3 regions of the Nakamurella alba genome follow, and region 2 is predicted to be linked to each of the others. Evidence: riboswitches for the same ligand, from Rfam matches in the RefSeq annotation. Region 2 holds a riboswitch; each other region holds the start of a gene.

Region 1 (3,957 bases), on a different contig from region 2:
CGGGTCCTCCCCGGGCCGCACCCACCAGGCCTGCGGCGTGCCCGGACCGGCCTCCATCGCGTACATCAGCTCCACCGGCGCGGGATGCCGGGCGTCGAACCGGTCGGTGAGCAGCCCGGTGGTCGTCGCCGCCACGGCGACCACCGCGACGACGCCGACCGGCAACAAGGAGCGCCGCCGCACCGCCGGGCCCCAGTCCTCGGCGAGGATCCCGTCCAGCACCGGCAGCAGGACCAACGCCAGCAGGGTGGCGAAGAGCGCGGCGGCGGCGCCGGTCGCCAGGCCCAGGGCCGGGAAGAACAGCGCGACCGTCGGCGCCAGCACCAGGACGGCGACGGCGCCGCCCAGAGTGACCGGGACCAACGACCAGGGTTCCGGCACGAGCATCGCAATGATGATGGCCAGGGCTCCTGCACCGGCCGGGATCGCGGCGAGGTAGGAACCGCCGGGGGCGAACGCGGCGAGGACCGCACCGAGCACGGCCAGCCAGCCCAGTCCGGCGACGGCGAGCGTGTACGCGCCGAGCCGCCGGCGCAGCAGGACGAACCAGCCGAGGACGAGCAGCAGCACCAGGGCCACCACCGCGATCCGGAACCAGCCGGGCCGCCAGGGGTCGATCATCGTCGACCACCCGGGCCGGATCCATGTCATGAGCAGCCAGAATCCCTGTGCCGCAGCGGGTCCCAGGATCAACGGGATCAGGCCGAGTCCGCCGGCCGCGGCCAGACCGCCCCCGGTGCAGAACCCGCGACGCACCGCCAGCAGCCCGGCCGCCGCCACCAGCAGCACGGCGAGGACGGCCAGCGGCCAGACCCACCAGCCCGGGTAGACGAGCAGGTGGCCGAGGACCGGGAAGTAGGTGGCATCGCCCGACGACGGCTGCGAGAGCGCTCCGATGTCACTGCCGCCCAGCGCGTACGCCAGGGCCAGCGTGTTCGCACCGTGGTGCTGCAGCGACGCTGTCGACAGGTACTCCGGCCGGTCCTCCGGCGCGTGGTAGGTGGCACTGCCGTCGATGTAGGCCGAGTTCAGTCCGGTGAACCGGCCCGAGTCTCGCAGCGGCGAGAAGTCGGTGTCGTTCGGCAGGATCCGGTACACCTCGACGGCGAAGTTGGTGGCCACCGGGTACGGCACCGCGCCCGCGTAGAGGTCGACGAGATCGGCGTTGTCCCTGGTGGTCTCGAACATGATCGCCGGTCCGGAGGATCCGCGGGCCTCGACGTTGAGCACCACGCCGCCGTCGGCGGCCAGCGGGCTCTGGGTCACGAAGGCCTCCGCGCCGCAGAGGCAGGCCTCCTCGGCATCGGTGAACAGCAGGACGATGTCGTTGCGCTGCGGCGGTCCTGCCACCAGCGCCCGCGCGGTCTCCAGCAGCGTGGAGACGCCGGCCCCGTCGTCGTTGGCGCCGTAAGAGACCTGGACCGAGTCGTAGTGCGCCATCAGCACCACCCGCCCGGTCGACGCCGTCCCGGGAATCACCGCCACCACGTTCTGCACCCTGGCCATCGCGAAGCCACCGAGGGCGTCGTCCGCGCCGATCGCGTCCTGCACGACCGGGTCCAGCCCGAGCCCGTCGAGGGTGTTGATGATGTACTGCCGGACCTCGTCGGCCGCCGGCGACCCGGCGACGTGCACCTCCGTGCCGATCCGTTCGACGTGCGCCATGGCCCGGCCGGCACTGAACTCCGCGGCCGGGGCGTCGGCCGGCTCCGCATCGGGCGGCTGCACCGACGCCACCGCCCACCAGGCGAGGGCGCCGAGCAGCAGGATCGCCACCAGAGCGGGTACGGGGGAACGGGTCCCGGACTGCGACGTCGCCATGGGTGCATCCTCTCCCGATCAAGGTCCGGTCGCCGGGTCCGACGCGGCTCCGTCCTGACCCTGCCGGTCGAGGCGTTCCGTTGCCCCGGCGCCGGATCGGCGCTAGCGTGACGGGTGTTGGTCATGAGTCCCAGCGACAAGCTCCGGCTTGCTGGGCGGCAACCCTCCGACCGTGGCTGGGGTGCTCCGGATGAGGACCAGGTCGGCGTCAACGGCGCCGGCAACCACGGAATCGCCGCCCCCGGGCGGCCGGTCGACGGAGTACCCGCCATGACACACCGGCAGCAGTCCCACCCGGGATCCGACCGCGGCCTGCGCCCGCACGGCCGCCGCCACGTCGATCTGCAGCGGGTCTCCAGCGCACTCTGTTCCGGCTGATCAGCGCCTCTTCCCCGGCGCACGCGACCCCCGATCGCCCCCGGGGTACCCGCGCGGTACCCGGCGATCGCCACCCGCCGATCACCCGGAGTTCCCTCATGACCACCGCACACCTGCACCACCGCACCACCGCCACTGCCGACAGCCACACCACCCACCTCGCCGATGCCGGCACGCAGGAGGTCGGGCAGGACCTGACGGCCGAGCGGATCATCGCCCTGCCCGGCACCGACGGGGCGCCGGTCAACGGCGCCCGCCCGATCGACGACGTGCTGCAGGCTGCCGGTCCCGACCGGCTCACCCTCGACACCCTGCCCGGCCGCGACCTGGAGTCCGAGGAGCTGCGCGAGCTCGCGGCCTCGATCGCCGCGGACCCGACGCAGTGGCAGCAGCACGTCGCCTTCTCCGACGACAAGCGGCACTACGTCTCCCTGCACCGCGATGCGCACGTCGACGTGTGGGTGCTGTGCTGGACGCCGCAGAACGACACCGGCTGGCACGACCACGACGTGTCGTCCGGGGCGGTGGCCGTCACCGAGGGCACGCTCACCGAGCACAACCTCGCCGTCGGCACGCCGTCGCTGGCGACGGACGTGCCGGCCGGACAGGTCTTCGCCTTCGGACCCGACCACATCCACCGGCTGACCGGGCGGGATCCGGGCAGCGTCTCGGTGCACGCCTACTCCCCGCCGCTGTGGCGGATGGGCCAGTACACGGTGTCGCGCAGCGGGATGCTCCGGCGGAAGTCGGTGTCCTACGCCGACGAGCTCCGCCCCCTCGACGACATGGCCTGACCCCACCCTGGCGCCAGGATCTTCATCGCCTGCGCGTGGGAAGTTGCCGCATTTGGGACGGGTGGTGCAGGAGTCGACCACTTCGTACGCGCCTGCGATGAAGATCCTCGCGGGTACCTGGGGTCTTAGGGCACATTTTCTTCGGCCGGGTTGTCCGATCGGGCGGGTCCCGTTCGTCGTGGGGTCGTACGGTTCGACCCACGAGGAGGAGACCCCATGAAGTACATGATGTTCGTCTGCACCGATCCCGCCCCTGACACGGCTCCGGACAACGGCGAGAGCATCGAGGAGTGGGTGGAGGACGTCGACACCCGCGGGAAGCGGCTGGACGGGGAGCGGCTGCGGCCGGTCGCCGACGCCACCACGGTCCGGGTCCGGGCGGGTGAGTTGCTGGTCACCGACGGCCCGTTCACCGAGTCCAAGGAGTGGATCGTCGGGTTCGACATCCTGGAGTGCGACGACCTGGACGAGGCCATCGAGATCGCCGGCCGGCACCCGATGGCCCGCGGCGGCCGGCTCGAGCTGCGGCCCTTCTGGCCGTTCGAGGACTGAGCCGTCGCCGCACATCCCGACGTCCCGCCCGCCCCGGATCGACACCCCGCCGATCCGGGGCCGGTGCCCGGCACCGCACAGACTCCGCACCGACCCGGCGAGGAGCAGGCGGCACGATCGGCTGTCGCCAGAGCCGTCGCCGAGGAGCGGGTGCCGATCGTCGCCGGGCTGATCCGCACCACCGGCGACTGGGAACTGGCCGAGGACTGCCTGCAGGACGCGGTCGAGCGGGCGCTGCAGCACTGGCCGCTGGCCGGGACCCCGGACAACCCGGCCGCATGGCTCGCCACCACCGCCCGCCGCCGTGCGGTGGACATCCTGCGCCGCCGCCGCACCGAGTCCGACAAGCTGCAGACACTCGCCCAGGAACCCGACGAGCCCGTCCCACCCACGGATGTCACCGAAGGCGGGT
Region 2 (3,957 bases):
TGCGCCGGAAACGGGTGAGCGCGGACATGGTGGTGCTCCTTGTCGATCGATGGGTCGAACACGAACCGCGGGCGACGGGGGCGTCGCCGCGGGAGAAGAAGCCGGGAGGGTCAGGCCGCCCCGGTGTAGCGCTGCAGGAACTCGCGGGTGCGGTCCTGCTGGGGATTCCCGAGAACTGCTTCGGGAGCACCGGATTCGAGGATCGAGCCGTTGTGCAGGAAGACGACCTGATCGGACACGTCGCGGGCGAAGGCCAGCTCGTGCGTCACGATGATCATCGTCGCGCCGTCGGCGGCGATGCCCTTGATCACGTCCAGCACCTCGCCGACCAGCTCCGGGTCCAGTGCTGACGTGGGCTCGTCGAACAGCATCACCGTCGGACGCATGCAGAGCGCCCGCGCGATCGCCACCCGCTGCTGCTGGCCGCCGGAGAGCTGCCGCGGGTAGCTGCCGGCCTTGTCCGCCAACCCCACCCGCTCCAACTGCTCCATCGCCGAGGACCGGGCCGCGTCCCGCGACACCCGACGCACATGGCGGGGTGCGAGCATGACGTTCTCCAGCACCGTCCGGTGCCCGAACAGGTGGAAGCTCTGGAACACCATCCCGACCTCGGCCCGCTGCGCCCGGGCGCGCCGCGGCGGGATCTCGTGGATCCGGCCACCGCGCAGCTCCCGGCCCATCAACGCGCCGTCCACCTCGATGAGGCCGGACTCCGGGTCCTCCAGTCCGTTGATGCAGCGCAGCAGCGTCGACTTCCCCGACCCGGACGCGCCGATCAACGACACCACCTCGCCGCGGCGGACGTCCAGGTCCACCCCCTTGAGCACCCGCAACGCACCGAACGACTTCGTCAACGACCGGATCCGGATCACCGGACGCTCCGCGGTCATGCCTCCACCGCCTGTGAGGTGCGGGTGGTGCGACTCCGCCACAGGTTCCGCCGGCCGACCGTACGGGAAGTGCCACGAGCGAAGTGCTTCTCGATCCCCCACTGGCCGACGGAGAGCACCGAGGTGACGATCAGGTACCAGATGCAGGCCACCGTCAGCAGCGGGATGATCTGAAACGTCCGGTTGTAGATGATCTGCACCGAGTACAACAGGTCCGCCACCGCGATCACCGACAACATCGACGTCGCCTTCAGCGTGCCCACCAACAACGAGCCTGCTGATGGCAGGATCGCCCGCATCGCCTGCGGCAGCACGATCCTGGTGAAGGTGAACAGCGGCGAGAGCGACAGCGCGTGCGCCGCCTCGCGCTGCCCGGCATCCACCGACAGCAGGCCGCCCCGGATGATCTCGGTGGCATAGGCGGTCTCGTGCAACGTCAACCCCAGCAGCGCCGCCAGCACCGCGGTCATCACCTCACGCGCCGGCGCCTCCACGAACGTCGGACCCCACGGGATGCCGAACGACAACTTCGGGTAGAGGTAGCCGATGTTGAACCACACCAACAGCTGCACCAGCAGCGGTACCGATCGGAAGATCCACACGTAGCCCCACGCCAGCCCGCGCAGCACCGGCTGCTGCGACAGCCGCATCGCCGCCAGGACCGCGCCCAGCAGCAGCGACAACACCGTCACCAGCACCGTCACCCAGACCGAGAGCCACAGCCCCTCCAGCACCGACGAGGAGAAGAAGTAGTCGCCCACCACCGACCATTCCATCGCCGGGTTCTTGGCCACGGAGAGCACCGAGAACACCGTCAGGACCAGCACCACCGCCGTCAGCACCCACATCCCCGGCCGACGGCGGCGCACCACCGGACGCGACGCAGCGGCCACCGCCGCGGCGAGGTCGGCATCATCCGCACCGATACCGGCGGCGGGTGGCTCCTTCGACAGGTACTGCGGGGTCACTGCTTTCGCGCTGGGCGGCACGAGGTCCTCTTCTCGGGTGGCTCGCGGTCGGCGGGACCGTGACGAGCGGTGTGCTGCTGTTTCCCTGTGCGGATCCCGCGGGTCGGCCACCGGCGGAGCGGCGCGACGCGTGAGGGATCCGGATCAGTGACCGGGACAGCAGGCGGAAGAGGAAGCGGCGCGCATCAGGTCGATGTGCAGACGGCGACAGCCACGGAAAGCAACGGTCTGCTCGGCCATGTCCACTCCTCGTCCACGCTTGCGGCACGCCGAACGGCGCGCGGCCTGGTCGTCACCCGGGGCACCCCACCGTGGCGGAGGGTTGCCGGCCAGCAAGCCGGGGCTTCGTGCTGGCACTCATGACCTGCGACCGACGATAGGGATCCCCGCGCGAGCGGGTCAAGCCGGACAACAGCTCCCGACTCCCGGCCGGCCGTACTCCACGACAGCCGTGCCACACCGTCGACCGAGGTCAGACCACACGCAGACATCCGGTGGATCGACGCCACGTAATCCTCATCACGCCCGGGTCGCCCACCGGTTGTTCAGGGGCGGCCCTGCGGCCCGAAGGTCACCATCTCGGGTGTCTGCGGGCCCTGCGGTACGGCCGGGAGCGGTTGCGGCAGACCGGTTCCCAGGTCCTTCTCACCGTGCCAGGCGACCAGGAACGTGTAGACGGCGATCGCGATCAGCGGTTCCAGCAGGATCACCATCGCGTTGCCCGCGGTCGGCTCGGCGGTGACCAGCTGGTCGATGGCGGACGCCCCGATCGACGCCGGATCGGTGCCGTCGGTCATCACCGGGCCGAGCAGGTAGGCGGTCAACGCGCCGACCGCGCCGGCGAACCCGACCGTCAGCAGCATGGCGGTGCCGCGGACGCTGCGCCAGGCCCAGGCGGCCGCGGCGAGCGCCGCGCCGGCGGCCACCGACAGCAGCAGCATGATCGCGACAGCGGTGAACTGGCGCGGCGACTCGGTCGGCAGCGGCAGGTAGCTGCCGTCCTTGTAGACGACGAACTGCTCGCCGGGCGCCACCATCGCCCACAGCAGTGCCTGCACGATGCCGGCCAGCACGGCAGCGACCAGCACCGTCGCGCCGGACCGCCAGTGCAGCAACTCGCGGGCCGGGTCCAGCTTGCGTCGGCCGGCCTCCGGGGCCAGCAGGATCGGCGTCGTGTCGGGTGCGCTCATGCCAGGCAGTCCGCTCCGAGCAGGGCCTTGAGGTCACCCATCAGCGCGGAGGTCGGGGTGACGCGAAGCCCGTCGTCCAGCCGCAGTGTTGTGGTCCGGCCGCCGGACAGCAGCCGCAGGTGCACCGCGGTGGTGCCGGGGTGCGCCTGCAGGACGTCCCGCAACCGGTCGACCACCGGGGGTGTGCACCGAGCGGCGTTCATCGTCACCTGCATCGGGCCGCGGTTGGTCGAGACGGTCAGGTCCGGCACGGTGACACTCTGCGCGTGCAGGCTGAGCCGGTCGTCGGACCGGGACACCCGGGCCTTGACCAGTACCACGGCGTCCTCGGCCAGCGACAACGCGAACTCGGAGTAGACCTTCGGGAAGAAGGCGACCTCCACCCCGCCGGCCAGGTCCTCCAGCGTCGCCGACGCCCAGGGATCGCCCTTCTTGGTCAGCCGCCGCTGCAGACCGGTGAGGATGCCGCCGACGGTCACCGTGGCCCGGTCCGGGATGGTGCCGTCCAGGATGTCCGGCAGCGAGGCGTCCGACTGCGAGGCCAGCACATGCTCGACCCCGGACAGGGGGTGTCCGGACACGTACAGCCCGAGCATCTCCCGCTCGAATCCGAGGCGCAGCTTGGTGTCCCACTCGGTGTCCGGGATCTCGATGTGCAGCGACGAGTCGGCGGAGTCCTCCGTGCTCAGCTCGCCGAACAGGTCGAACTGCCCCTCGGCCTCGGCCCGCTTGAGCGCCAGCACCGAGTCGACGGCCTCGACGTGCCGCATCAGCAGGCCCTTGCGCGGGTGGTTCAGCGAGTCGAAAGCCCCTGCCTTGATCAGGGACTCGATCACCTTCTTGTTGCAGGCGACCGCATCGACCTTGCTGAGGTAGTCGGAGAAGTTGGTGTAGGCGCCCTTGTCCTTG
Region 3 (3,957 bases), on a different contig from region 2:
GGTCGTCCCGGGAACCCGGGCAGGTTGGCGGCCAACCGCTCCAGCACCGAGACCGTGCGCGGCCCACCACCGACGAAGACGATCGACGCACTCGCCTCCGGCGACACGGTCACCGCGCCGCACCGACCGGCACCGGCTGCGCGGCATGCGGATCCGTGCCGGGGACCGGCGGCCAGGCGACCAGTCCGGCGCCGGGGACGAGCTCCTTGCCGAACGCGTGCGCACCGACGGACTCCGGCTCCGCGTCCAGGTCGAACCGCGGCAGGTAGTCCGCGGCCAGGTACAGCTCCTTCGCCTCCGGCTGGCGGGGCCCGGTGGTCAGATGCACACGCTCGTAGCCCAGGTCGGCCGCCGCCTTCTCCAGCTGGGCCATCAACCGGACGGCCAGGCCACGCCGCCGGTGCTTCAGCGAGGTCCAGACCCGCTTCACCTCCGCGGTCCGCGGGTCGTACCGCCGGATCGCCCCGCCGGCGATGATCTCGTCGCCCTCGGCCAGGAGCACGAAAGTGCCGCGGGGGCGGACGAAGTCGGCCGGCGGCACCTCGACCAGCGTGGTCTCCGGGGTGTACGCGGCGTACCGAGTGATGTACTCGACCTTCAGGTCGGCGAGCAGGCCGGCCAGCCTCGGGTCGTCCGGCCCGACCAGCAGCACCCGCAGATCGGCGGCGCCGGCAACCGGCGAGACCCGCGCCCGGTCGACCCGGGGTGCCGGCAGCGCGGGCGCCGGACGGCCGTCCAACAGGGCCAGGAAGCCGTCGGTGACGTCCGCCACCGGTCCGGCGGCGGCCGGGTCCAGCACGAGACCGCCGTCCTCGTACCGCCGCAGCTGCGCCGACGACACGAACCAACCGGCGGCCACGGGCGCGGCGCCCATCGACTGCAGCACCGGCCGCAGGGCGTAGTCCAGAACCAGCACGTGCGCCGGCGAACCACCGGTGACCAGCGGGAGCACCGGGCGACCGGCCAGGGCGAACTGCGGCAACAGGTCGAGGAAGGTCTTCAGCAGTCCGGAGAAGGACGCCTTGAACACCGGGGTGGAGACCACGATGCCGTCGGCGGACGCGACGGCCGCGACCGCGGCCGCGATCTGCGGATCGCTGCTGTCGCCGGCCAGCAGGGCGTCGGCGGGCAGGTCCCGGGGGTGGATCGTGACCACGGTGTGCCCGGCGACCTCGAGCCGGAGTTCGACGTGCCGCAGCAGGGCCTGCGAGGTGGAAGTGGGTGACGGGCTGCCGGAGATCGCGACGACGGTGGCCATGACGGGTCCTTCTGGAATGCGGTCGATCCGTGCCACGTGCTGCGGCCGGATCGCTGACGGGTGCTGACGAGGGGACGCCGGGAGGTCGGGACGGACCGCCCGGACCGGGTCAGGAACGACAGAGATCGCTGCTGGTGCGCAGCAGATCGATGTGCCGACGCAGGAAGGGACGATTACCCGAGGGTGCGTGCACGTCGGTCGTCCTTCCCTGCCCGGGAGCCGTCGCTGCGACGTGACTCCGCACTTGCCGTCCCGATCGGGAGGGCCAGGTCCTCATCCGGAGCACCCCACCGCGGAGGAGGGTTGCCGCCCAGCGAGCCGGAGCTTCGCGCTGGAACTCATGACCTTCCCTCACGGTAACCAGCTGCCCGACAAGGGTCAAGCAGGCTCCCGGCCCCGGTCCTCGGCCGACCTGTGTACCCTGCCCGCAGGTGATGAGTGTCAGCGACAGGCCCTGGCGTGCTGACCGGCAACCCTCGCATGCTGTGGGGTGCCCCAGGTGAACACCAGGTCCCGGCACCGTGCCGGGGCAACCAGCAGGTGGCGACGCCCACCACGAGGAGGAGCACGCCGTGCGGACTTCCGTGACCCCGATGCTCCTGGTGAGCCGTCGGCACATCGACCTGCAGCGAGTGCACAGCGCACTCTGTCCGGCCTGACCGCATCCGGCCACTCCCTCCGCTGCTTCCGGGTTCACGCGCACCCGGATGCAGCGCCCCGATGAGAAAGCCTCTCCATGACGTTCTTCCTGTCCGTCGCGCTGACCGGTGCCGGCGCCCACCCCGGAGCCTGGCGCTCCCCCGCTGCCCGCCCCGGTGAGCTGACCTCGGCCCGCTACTGGACCGATCTGGTGCTGTCGGCGGAGCGTGCGCACCTCGACTTCGTCACGCTGGAGGACGGTTTCGGCCGCGATCCGCAGCGGCCGTCCGAGGTCGGACTGCGCCTGGACGCCACACTGCTGGCGGCCCGGATCGCTCCGTCCACCGGCCGCATCGGCATCGTGCCCGCCGCCGTGACCTCGCAGACCGAGCCGTTCCACCTGTCCAAGGCGATCGCCACCCTGGACTACGTCTCCAGCGGCAGAGCCGGTGTGCTGCCGCAGATCTCGATCGCCGACCAGGACTACGCCCTGGTCGGCCGGCGCGCGCCGCTGCCTCCCGCCGACGCCTGGGCGGAGGCCGCCGACTGGGTCGAGGTGGTGCGCCGGCTCTGGGACAGCTGGGAGGACGACGCCGAGATCCGGGACGTGGCGACCGGGCGGTTCGTGGACATCGACAAGCTGCACTACGTCGACTTCGCCGGGCCGTACTTCTCCGTGCGCGGACCCTCCATCACGCCGCGGCCGCCGCAGGGCCAACCGGTGGTGGTGGTCGCTGCCGGCCGCGAAGCCGGCGACGGTGCCATCGGTGTCGCCGCCGCACAGGCCGATGTGGCGATTCTCACCGATCCGCTCGCGGACCCGGATGCCGCCACGGCGCTCGCCGAACTGGACGGGTTGCGTGCCGCCACCGGCGGCGCCGCGCAGCGCCGGCTCACCGATCTGGTGGTGTTCCTCGACGACCGGGACACCACCGGCGCCGACCGACTCGCCGAGCTGGACGACCGGCACGGCGCATCCGCCGCGACCGGTACGGCCGTGTTCTCCGGCTCTCCAACGGATCTCGCCGCCCTGCTGGTGCACCGGCAGCAGGCCGGTTACGACGGCGTCCGGCTGTGGCCGGGCGTCCTGCCGACCGATCTCGAGGTGATCGTGCACGCCCTGGTACCGGAACTGCGCCGACTCGGCCTGCGCGAGACCGAGTACCTCAGCGAGTCGCTCCGCGACCGCCTCGACCTCCCGGTCGCCCCCAACCGTTACGCAGCAGTCTCTTCGGACATCGGAGCCCTCGCATGACCCCCCGCAAGCAGGTCCACCTGGCCGCGCACTTCCCCGGAGTCAACAACACGACGGTCTGGAGCGATCCCCAGTCGGGCAGCCAGATCGAGTTCGACTCCTTCGTCAGGTTCGCCCAGATCGCCGAACAGGCCAAGTTCGACTTCCTCTTCCTGGCCGAGGGTCTGCGGCTGCGGGAGCAGAACGGGAAGATCTACGACCTGGACGTGGTGGGCCGGCCGGACACCTTCACCATCCTGTCCGCGCTGGCCGCGGTCACCGAGCGGATCGGCCTGACCGGCACCATCAACTCCACCTTCAACGAACCGTTCGAGGTGGCACGGCAGTTCGCCACTCTCGATCATCTCTCCGACGGTCGCGCCGCGTGGAACGTGGTGACCTCCTGGGATGCCTTCACCGGCGAGAACTTCCGCCGTGGTGGCTATCTCGCGGAAGGTGACCGCTACGCGCGGGCGGAGTCGTTCCTGCACGCCACCCAGCGCCTGTTCGACTCGTGGCCGGACGGCGCCGTGGTGGCCGACGCAGCGGCCGGCCGGTTCCTGGCCGACGACCGGGCGGGTGAGTTCTCGATCCACGACGACTTCTTCGACATCGACGGACACTTCGACGTCCCACGCTCCCCGCAGGGCCGCCCGGTGATCTTCCAGGCCGGTGACTCCGATGCGGGCCGCGAGTTCGCCGCCGCCTCCGCCGATGCCATCTTCTCCCGGCACGGCACCCTCGAGGCCGGGCAGGCCTTCTACTCCGACGTCAAGGGCCGCCTGGCGAAGTACGGCCGCGCCCACGCGGACCTGCTGGTGCTGCC

What was found. A riboswitch is a leader RNA that binds a small molecule or an ion and turns the genes downstream of it on or off. The one in region 2 is predicted to bind S-adenosylmethionine.
Region 1: it holds a riboswitch for S-adenosylmethionine, as region 2 does, so the genes downstream of both, GIS00_RS29370 (putative leader peptide) here and GIS00_RS26670 (amino acid ABC transporter permease) in region 2, are expected to answer to the same signal.
Region 3: it holds a riboswitch for S-adenosylmethionine, as region 2 does, so the genes downstream of both, GIS00_RS29425 (putative leader peptide) here and GIS00_RS26670 (amino acid ABC transporter permease) in region 2, are expected to answer to the same signal.

What each region holds. Positions count from the first base shown of each region.
Region 1 is NZ_WLYK01000006.1:111,487-115,443, forward strand. It holds gene GIS00_RS15670 (M28 family peptidase) at 1-1,821, opposite strand, end outside; SAM riboswitch class IV at 1,941-2,054, shown strand; gene GIS00_RS29370 (putative leader peptide) at 2,092-2,199, shown strand; gene GIS00_RS15675 (cysteine dioxygenase) at 2,409-2,993, shown strand; gene GIS00_RS15680 (YciI family protein) at 3,210-3,545, shown strand; gene GIS00_RS15685 (RNA polymerase sigma factor) at 3,696-3,957, shown strand, end outside.
Region 2 is NZ_WLYK01000023.1:10,660-14,616, reverse strand. It holds gene GIS00_RS26680 (transporter substrate-binding domain-containing protein) at 1-28, opposite strand, end outside; gene GIS00_RS26675 (amino acid ABC transporter ATP-binding protein) at 111-890, opposite strand; gene GIS00_RS26670 (amino acid ABC transporter permease) at 887-1,879, opposite strand; SAM riboswitch class IV at 2,109-2,223, opposite strand; gene GIS00_RS26665 (DUF2567 domain-containing protein) at 2,404-3,048, opposite strand; gene dnaE (DNA polymerase III subunit alpha) at 3,045-3,957, opposite strand, start outside.
Region 3 is NZ_WLYK01000011.1:20,369-24,325, reverse strand. It holds gene GIS00_RS22135 (FAD/NAD(P)-binding protein) at 1-113, opposite strand, end outside; gene ssuE (NADPH-dependent FMN reductase) at 110-1,258, opposite strand; SAM riboswitch class IV at 1,494-1,604, opposite strand; SAM riboswitch class IV at 1,689-1,800, shown strand; gene GIS00_RS29425 (putative leader peptide) at 1,852-1,917, shown strand; gene GIS00_RS22125 (LLM class flavin-dependent oxidoreductase) at 1,995-3,152, shown strand; gene GIS00_RS22120 (NtaA/DmoA family FMN-dependent monooxygenase) at 3,149-3,957, shown strand, end outside.